Regions from separate parts of the Rhodoferax sp. ZS1R25 genome, predicted to be linked through region 1. Evidence: predicted binding sites of a transcription regulator. Region 1 holds the regulator's gene; the other holds the start of a gene.
What was found. The regulator NrdR, encoded in region 1, represses ribonucleotide reductase genes. The targets are predictions, from matches to a motif close to CACNANATNTNGTG.

Region 1 (4,773 bases):
AACGTGCGCTTCTACAGGAGGGCTTTGGCACCTGCGCTATCTATATAGAGGGGCAGTGCAATTCCCCCAGAAGACATCGCACAAAACAAGAAAGCCCGACACCAGTCTTCACAGACAGGTGCCGGGCTCGATGGCTGACCACAGGTCCATGCCATCCGGGGTTGCCGCAGGGGAGTATGGCGTCCCAAGCGGTCTAGAAGCAATAGATTGCCTCCTTTGAAGTTACCGGGGCCGCTTTATCACGGTGCCTTCAGCACGGACTGGCTACTGCCGGTAATTCGCCTGCAACTGCAGACCGCCCCACTCTAGTCATCGGCCAGACGAGATGCAAATCGATCTTTCAATGGATCTTGAGGGGCCGATTGGAGGGATTGAGGCCTGCACTCTATTTGCCTGGCTTTTGGCTGTTTTACCTCCCAAAACGCCCTCTTAAAATCATCATGAATATAAAGAATCGATTTGTTATTGTTGACTATGTATATGAAAGCCCCCTAGAATCCGCCCATTCCAAGTTTTGACTAGGGATAACCCGCCCCGCTGCCGAACCCGGCATATTCAAATCGCTGCACATGTCGAGACGACGCCGCAGGATATTGATAGCGTACCAACCCAAACGAGGTGTCTGAACCGCCCCGCTGAACAACAGCGCCAAGGTCCCGGCCCCCGCCAAAGAAGGAAGAGCTATGACAGCGACTCAACAATTCACCAAGGGCCTGCGCATCGTTGCGTCAGACATTGCCCAAGGTTTCTTTGAAATCACACACAACGGCTTCGCCCTGCTGGGCTTGGCCGTCATGTTTGCCGTTATCACCCTGACGGCAAAACCCGAAATCCGCCAAGCCGGTGAAGTTCAGCTGATGGGCTGGTTGCAAAACCGCCATGTGGCCGAGACCGGCCTGCTCACCGAACCCGAAGCCGTGGACCGCGCCACCGCCACCAACCCGCAAGGCTTGCCCAAGCAGCAAGCGGCCGTGGCCTTTTGGCTCAGCCGCAAGTACGGCATAGCGCCAGAACCCCTGAGCGCCTTGGTGGCCGAAGCCTATGAGACCGGCCAACGGACCAAGATGGACCCAACGCTGATCCTCGCGGTGATGGCAATTGAATCGGGCTTCAACCCGTTTGCACAAAGCCATGTGGGTGCCCAAGGCCTGATGCAGGTCATGACCAAGGTGCATAGCGACAAGTACGAGAACTTTGGCGGCAAGCTGGCAGCCTTTGACCCTGTGTCCAACCTGCGCGTGGGCGTGAAGGTGCTGCAAGAGTGCATCGCCCGCGCTGGCTCCATCGAAGGCGGACTGAAGTTCTATGTGGGTGCCGCCAACATGGAAGAAGACGGTGGCTACAGCGCCAAGGTGCTGGCAGAGCATGCCCGCCTGCAACTGGTCGCCTCTGGCCGCGCAGTGCCTATGGCATCGCCCATGCCGGTGCCCGTCAAGCTGCAGGCACCCTCTACGGCGACTCCCGCCACGGTGGAAAACGTAGCCAGCCTCGCCAACTCCTGAGCCGAGTCGGGTAAACTCCGCATTGCACGCAACTGGCGATAGGCGCCTGATCCACCCGGATCATCGGCGCTGACGTGGGACACCACTGGGAAGCGTGCCGCAACCCCTTTTCGGGTTTGTGATCAGCCGTTCGCCTGGGCAGCCCTGTGTCTTTCAGACCCACAGGCCCTTTGTCTTTTAGGACTGCCATGTACGACCGCAACATCCTTGTTGAACAAGCCGACCCCGAATTGTGGGCTGCCATCCTGGCCGAAAACGCACGCCAGGAACACCATATCGAGCTGATCGCCAGCGAAAACTACGCCTCCCCCGCCGTCATGGCCGCCCAGGGCAGCCAGCTGACCAACAAATACGCCGAAGGCTACCCCGGCCGCCGCTACTACGGTGGCTGTGAGCACGTGGACGTGGCCGAGCAACTGGCCATCGACCGCATCAAGCAGATTTTTGGCGCCGAAGCCGCTAACGTGCAGCCCCATTGCGGCGCATCGGCCAATGAAGCCGTTTTCCTCGCCTTCCTGAAGCCTGGCGACACCATCATGGGCATGAGCTTGGCCGAAGGCGGCCACCTGACCCACGGCATGGCCCTGAACATGAGTGGCAAATGGTTCAACGTGGTGAGCTACGGCCTGGACGCCAATGAAGCGATCGACTACGACGCCATGGAGCGCAAAGCCCATGAAACCAAGCCCAAACTGATCATTGCTGGCGCATCCGCCTATTCCCTGGCCATCGACTTTGAGCGTTTTGCCAAAGTAGCCAAAGCCGTGGGCGCCATCTTCATGGTGGACATGGCCCACTACGCTGGCCTGATCGCCGCAGGCGTGTACCCCAACCCTGTACCGCACGCCGATGTGGTCACCTCTACCACCCACAAGAGCCTGCGTGGCCCCCGTGGCGGCATCATCCTGATGAAGGCCGAGCACGAAAAGGCGATCAACAGCGCCATCTTCCCCGGCCTGCAAGGCGGCCCGCTGATGCACGTGATCGCTGCCAAAGCCGTTGCGTTCAAGGAAGCGCTGGCGCCGGAGTTCAAGGCCTACCAGCAACAAGTGGTCCGCAACGCCAAGATCGTGGCCGAAACCCTGACCGCACGCGGACTGCGTATCGTCAGCGGTGGCACCGACAGCCATGTGATGCTGGTGGACCTGCGCTCCAAGGGCATTACCGGCAAGGAAGCCGAGGCCGTGCTGGGCGCCGCCCACATGACCATCAACAAGAACGCAATCCCCAACGACCCCGAGAAGCCCATGGTCACCAGCGGCGTGCGCATCGGCACCCCCGCCATGACCACCCGTGGATTCAAGGACGAGGAAGCCCGCGCCACGGCCAACCTGATTGCCGATGTGTTGGACAACCCGCGCGACGAGGCCAACATCGCGGCCGTGCGCGCCAAGGTACATGCGCTGACCTCTCGCTTCCCGGTTTACAAGTAATCAGGCTCGCCCACGATGAAGTGCCCGTTTTGCAGTCATTCGGAAACCCAGGTGGTGGAGACCCGGATTTCTGAAGACGGGGACTTCATCCGCCGCCGCCGCCAGTGCGGCTCATGCGAAAAGCGCTTCACCACCTACGAGCGCCCGGACGTCAACTTTCCGGCTATCGTCAAAAAAGATGGCCGCCGCATCGAGTTTGAACGCGCCAAACTGCTCGCCTCCATGAACTTGGCCCTGCGCAAGCGGCCTGTGAGCACCGAGCAAATCGACAGCGCCATCGAGCGCATCGAAGAAAAACTCCTCAACCTGGGCCTGCGCGAAGTCCAGTCCACCCGCATCGGCGAACTCGTCATGCGCGAACTCAAAAAGCTCGACAAAGTCGCCTACGTGCGCTTTGCAAGCGTTTACCGGAGTTTTGAGGATATTGATGAGTTCAAGACGTTGGTGGATGAAGTTAGTCGGTAAGCACACACAAATACGCGCCTCATTGAGCCGCTCAATGGCAATGCTGAGCCGACACACGGTGAGCCAATGGCTGGCTTTTCTTGGACCGGCTATGTAGCATTCAAACATGCAACACTGTTCCGTTCTCTTACCCAATTTTGGGAGTCACCGCAGGCGCTCCTTGAACAATCGCGGTATATATCAGCAAGGATTTTCGCTGGTTGAAGTGCTTGTATCAATATTTGTATTGACTGTCGGTTTGCTTGGGATGGTGGGCATGCAAGCAGCATCGCTGCAGTCCAATCGAGAAGCAAAACTCCAATCATCAGCCGTGGTTCTCGCAAGGGAACTTGCAGACATGGTGCGAGGGAATAAATCAGAAGGCGTTAAAACAACGAACAATCCTTATATCGGTACATTCACAAGCCCACTCACCTTTTCTACCCAAACTTATTGTCTAAATGTGGCGGCTGCTTCAACCTGCTCAACAGCAAATGATGTGGCAAACGCAGAGATGACGGAATGGCTAACGCGCGTTGACAACGAACTACCTGGCGCAAGAGTTACCGTTTGCTTTGATGCAGCGCCCTTTGACGCGACTGGGGTGCCACAGTGGACATGCACAGATACCGGTTCAGTGATGGTAGTAAAGATTGGGTGGACCCGCGGCTCTACCAATAGAGGGCAAACAGGCTCGGCCGGACTTGAACGTGCAGGTGTCCCAAGTGTTGTAGTACCTGTGACCGCGGGGAGTGCAACATGAAACACTCTTTACGCCTTAAATCATGCCACCAACGGGGATTGACTTTAATCGAGTTAATGGTCGCGCTCGCCATCAGTTTAATTATTGTCATTGTGGCACTCACAACATTGGTGGTCGCACGCAAGGGTTTCAACGCGGTGGATACTGCCTCGCAACTCAGAGACAATGGACGCTTTGCATCAGATGTTATTCAGCGTATCGCAGTCCAGGCAGGTTTTAAGGAACTACGCTATGCAACTCAACCTCCAACTGCAGCAGAAGTTGCAGCCAACATATATCCAAATATTTATGGATTTAACAACTCGCTAATTAGCGCATCGGATCCATTAAATTCCGCCTCGGCGCGGACCGCTAGTGTCCTCGGCTACGGCAGTGACATATTGATTCTTCGATATCAAGCACTGGAGACTTTTCCTGGCTCCGGTACAGCCGATGGTTCAATGATTAACTGCAATGGAAAAGCAGTGAGTGTAATACCCAGTACTCGCGATGAACGCTATTCAAGCATCTTTCATGTGACTGTTGGGACCGATGGTGAACCCACGCTGTACTGTACCACTATGAACTTGGCAACAGGAGCTGTTGACGAATCGCAACCTCTTATCCAAGGCGTTGAAGAGTTTCAGGTCTT
Region 2 (4,773 bases), on a different contig from region 1:
GCTCGGGCCCGCTGCTGCAACCCGGGGCCGTTTTGCTCAATGAGCTGGTCCACCGCATTGCCAATGACTGGGCAGCCCAACATGGCCTGGACACTCTGGTGCACATCCACCTGACGGAGCAGGCCGCTTGGGTGCGCTTTGATGCCGACCACCTCCGCCAAGTCTTGGTCAACCTGCTGGACAACGCGCGGCGCTATGCCAGCAAGCGTGCGGGCAGCATCCAGGTATTCACCGTGGCGCATGCACAAGCGAGCAGCGTCTCGGTGTGGAGCGATGGTGCGCCCATGGACCAATCGGTGCAGCGCCACCTGTTCGAACCCTTCTTTTCTTCCGAGAGCCGCTCCAGCGGACTGGGCCTGTACATCTGCCGCGAACTCTGTGAACGCCATGGTGCAACGCTGGGCTACCAGCGCAGCCCACAGGCCCTGGAGGGTGCGATGACCGAAGGCAATGAATTCGTGATCGCACTGGCCCTTCCCGAGGCATCGGAGCCGCAGGACAATACCGACACACCATGGCAAACCACCCTGTACTGAGCGACGCCCGCATTCTGGTCATCGACGACGAGCCGGACTTGCGCACCCTCTATGAACTCACGCTACTGCGTGAGGGCTACCGCGTGGAAACCGCTGGCACAGTGCAGGACGCCAAGGACCAGTTGGCGCAGCAGCGCTTCGATGCGGTGATCACCGACATGCGCTTGCCCGACGGACTGGGTACCGACATCCTGAGCCAGTTGCGCGCCGAGCAGCGCCCCGAGCGCTGCATTGTCATCACCGCCTACGGCTCGGCCGAAAACGCCGTGGAATCCCTCAAAGCCGGTGCATTTGATTACCTGACCAAGCCGGTGGACCTGAAGCAGTTTCGCAGTGCCGTGGCCAACGCACTGCAGGGCGTCTCGTCCAACGCGCCCGCAGCAACCAGCGCCAAACCCAGTACCCCCAAAACAGGCAACGCAGTCGTCCACCCGTCCGGCCTCACCGCCTTGGACCGCCTCGCTGGCACCTCGGCCACCATGCAAAGTGTGAAAGAGCGCATTGTCAAAGTGGCGCGCAGCATGGCACCGGTGCTGGTACGCGGCGAATCGGGCACCGGCAAGGAGCTGGTGGCCAGCGCCGTGCACGCCAACAGCCACCGTGCCACGGGCCCCTGGGTCGCAGTCAACTGCAGCGCCATCCCCGAGAACCTGATGGAGGCCGAATTTTTTGGGGCCCGCAAAGGCGCCTACACCGGGGCTACGCAGGACCGCAGCGGCTTCTTCCAGGCGGCACACGGTGGCACCCTGTTTCTCGACGAGATTGGTGATCTGCCTCTGGCCATGCAATCCAAGCTGCTGCGCGCCATCCAGGAGCGCAATGTGCGCCCTCTGGGCTCACACCAGGAGGAGGCCGTGGACGTGCGCATCGTCAGCGCCACCCACAAGGACCTGAGCGTCGAAGTCCAGGCAGGGCGCTTTCGCCAGGATTTGTTTTACCGCCTGAACGTGATCGATATCTATATCCCGCCGCTGCGGGAGCGCTGTGAGGATTTGCCCGCTTTGTGTGGCGCCTTGTTGTCGCGTATCGCCCAGGAGTCAGGCTCAGCTGTAGCGCAGCTGTCACCCCACGCCATGGATCAGCTTGCACAACTGCCCCTGCAGGGCAATGTCCGGGAACTGGAAAACCTGCTGCACCGCGCCGTAGCACTCTCCGACGGCACCGTGCTGGAGCTCGACACCCACCCGCTGGCCACCAGCCCGGTACCGCTACGCACTGACAACGCAGATGCGCCCCAGACAGCCCCCGTCCCGCTGCAGGCAAGCGCCCCGCCGCCTGTCGCTGCACCCATTGAGATTCCTGAAGACTTGCAACGCCACCTGGATATGCAAGAGCGTGAAATCCTGGTGCGCACCCTCAAAGAGACGCGCTACAACCGCACGGTGGCGGCCCAGCGACTGGGCATCAGCCTGCGCCAGATACGCTACCGTATGGCGCGCCTGCAGATCGACGTGCCCCATGCCTCGGACGAAGCGCCGGATGCCTGATCAGCACACCGCGCTATGGCAGGACGGCTGGTACAGGTTCGCGCACCGCCTGGAGTCGCCCAACTTCGGCCCACGCCCGGCTTCGGCGCGGGTGGATCTCATCGTGCTGCACTCCATCAGCCTGCCACCGGGCCAGTACGGCACGGGCCAGGTGCAACGCCTGTTCACCAACACGCTGGACTGGAATGCGCACCCTTACTTCAAAAGCATCGAAGGGATGCAGGTATCGGCCCACTTCTTTGTGCAGCGCAACGGTGATATCTGGCAGTTTGTGAACTGTGATGCCCGCGCGTGGCACGCCGGCGTCTCCCACTACCGCGGCAGAGACAACTGCAACGACGACTCCGTTGGCATTGAACTGGAAGGACTGGAGGGCCACACCTTCGAGCCGGCGCAATACGAAGCCTTGCAGGCCTTGTGCCCAGCCATTGCCCAGCGCTATCCCATCCAGTACATCGCGGGGCATGAGCACATCGCGCCGGGACGCAAAGCCGACCCCGGGCCCGGTTTCGAATGGGCACAGCTGCACAAAAGCCTGGGGCTTCCAGACACCAGCTTTCCGGCCGACGCCCACAGTTTGGTAACGAAATAAAAATATTTCGGCGCCGTTTGGCGTCCCCGCAAAGTACGCATCCGTACACACCAAAGCAGCGCGCGTAGCAGCCATGCGCCCCGCAAGAGCAAATGCCCCCGGAAGGCGCATCAAATGGCGCTGCAGACGCGGAAAAGCCCGTCTGGCAAGGGCTTGCGATTGTGGCCTTGCGGCCACCTCACAAACAACCATGGCGGCACCACCCCACAAGCACGCGGTACACTACCGGTAGTGGCTTGTCACCACCCCAGACCCCAGATATAGTGTGCGCTGGTGAAGACGCACACTGACGAATTCGACCCCTACAGCGCCAGCCGGCGGGTCACCAGACGCACATAAAAACACTGATTTAGACGAGGAAATCATGCAATCCATTTCTACCGTAAGCCCCACCCCCACTGCCACCCTGCTGACTGCGCACAGCACGGCTTCGGCAGAAGGCGGTGCGGTCAACACCCTGGCCCACTACCAAATCATTCGCCGCAATGGCGCCGTGGTTCCGTTCGAGCCCAACAAAATTGCCGTTGCCCTGATGAAGGCCTTCCTGGCCGTGCACGGTACCCAGGGCGCGGCCTCGGCCAGCGTGCGCGAAACCGTGGACGGTTTGACCCAGCAGGTGATCCGCGCGCTGATGCGCTCGCGTCCAGGCGGCGGCACTTTCCCTATTGAAGACGTGCAGGACCAGGTGGAACTGGGACTGATGCGCGGCGGCCACCACGAGATCGCCCGCGCCTACGTGCTGTACCGCGAACGTCGCACGCAAGAACGCGCCAAGCAAGTGGCGCAAGCCGCCCCTGCCGTGCCCACCATCCATGTGCTCGAAGGCGGTCAACGCATTGCGCTGGACCTGAAACAGCTCCAGTCGCGCATTGAAACGGCCTGCTCGGGTCTGGGTGCCGATGTCAAGGCCGACCCCATCGTGGCTGAGACCATGCGCAACCTGTACGACGGTGTACCCATGGACGAGGTGTACAAAGCATCCATCCTGGCGGCCCGTACCCTGATCGAAAAAGACCCGGACTACACCTATGCCACCGCGCGTTTGCTGTTCCACACCATCTCCCGCGAAGTGTTGGGACGTGATGTGGCCCAGGCCGATATGCAGGAAGCGTACGCAGACTACTTCCCCGGCTTCATCAAGCGCGGCGTCGATGCCGAGTTGTTGGACGAAAAGCTGCTGCAGTTCGACCTGAAGCGTTTGGGCGCTGCCGTCAAGGCCAGCCGCGACCTGCAATTTGATTACCTCGGCCTGCAGACCCTGTATGACCGCTACTTCCTGCACGAAGGCAAAACCCGCATCGAGCTGCCCCAAGCCTTCTTCATGCGCGTGGCCATGGGTCTGTCACTCAACGAGATCGACCGCGAAGCCCGTGCCATCGAGTTCTATGAAGTGCTGTCCAGCTTTGACTTCATGTCCAGCACGCCCACGCTGTTCAACAGCGGCACCCTGCGCTCGCAGCTCTCCAGTTGCTACCTAACCACCGTGCCCGATGACCTGGACGGCATTTACGAGTCCATCAAGGAAAACGCGCTGCTGTCCAAATTTGCCGGCGGCCTGGGTAACGACTGGACCCGCGTGCGCGCACTGGGCTCCCACATCAAGGGCACCAACGGCGAATCCCAAGGCGTGGTGCCGTTCCTCAAAGTGGTGAACGACACCGCCGTTGCGGTGAACCAAGGCGGCAAGCGCAAAGGCGCGGTTTGTACCTACCTCGAATCGTGGCACTTGGACATCGAAGAGTTCCTAGAACTGCGCAAGAACACTGGCGATGATCGCCGCCGCACGCACGACATGAATACCGCCAACTGGATCCCCGATCTGTTCATGCGTCGCGTGATGGAAAAGGGCAGCTGGACTCTGTTCTCGCCTTCCAACGTGCCCGATCTGCATGACCTGTTTGGTGCGGACTTCGAAAAAGCCTATGTGGCTTATGAAGCCAAGGCCGCGCGTGGCGAGATCAAGCCTTCGCGCACCGTGGAGGCCAGCGACCTGTGGCGCAAGATGCTGACGATGCTGTTTGAAACCGGCCATCCTTGGATTACGTTCAAGGACGCCTGCAACGTGCGTTCGCCCCAACAACACGCTGGTGTCGTGCACTCCTCCAACCTGTGTACCGAGATCACGCTGAACACTAGCGACACCGAAACCGCAGTCTGC

Region 2: the regulator NrdR is predicted to act here: its motif matches at 2,868-2,881, upstream of AC097R_RS05180 (ribonucleoside-diphosphate reductase subunit alpha).

Annotation. Positions count from the first base shown of each region.
Region 1 is NZ_JBWMAZ010000002.1:703,668-708,440, forward strand. Features, by position in the region: gene AC097R_RS14105 (lytic transglycosylase domain-containing protein) at 684-1,502, shown strand; ZMP/ZTP riboswitch at 1,521-1,649, shown strand; gene glyA (serine hydroxymethyltransferase) at 1,691-2,935, shown strand; gene nrdR (transcriptional regulator NrdR) at 2,951-3,400, shown strand; gene pilV (type IV pilus modification protein PilV) at 3,561-4,142, shown strand; gene AC097R_RS14125 (PilW family protein) at 4,139-4,773, shown strand, end outside.
Region 2 is NZ_JBWMAZ010000001.1:1,093,947-1,098,719, reverse strand. Features, by position in the region: gene AC097R_RS05195 (sensor histidine kinase) at 1-536, shown strand, start outside; gene AC097R_RS05190 (sigma-54-dependent transcriptional regulator) at 515-2,023, shown strand; gene ampD (1,6-anhydro-N-acetylmuramyl-L-alanine amidase AmpD) at 2,016-2,615, shown strand; gene AC097R_RS05180 (ribonucleoside-diphosphate reductase subunit alpha) at 2,980-4,773, shown strand, end outside.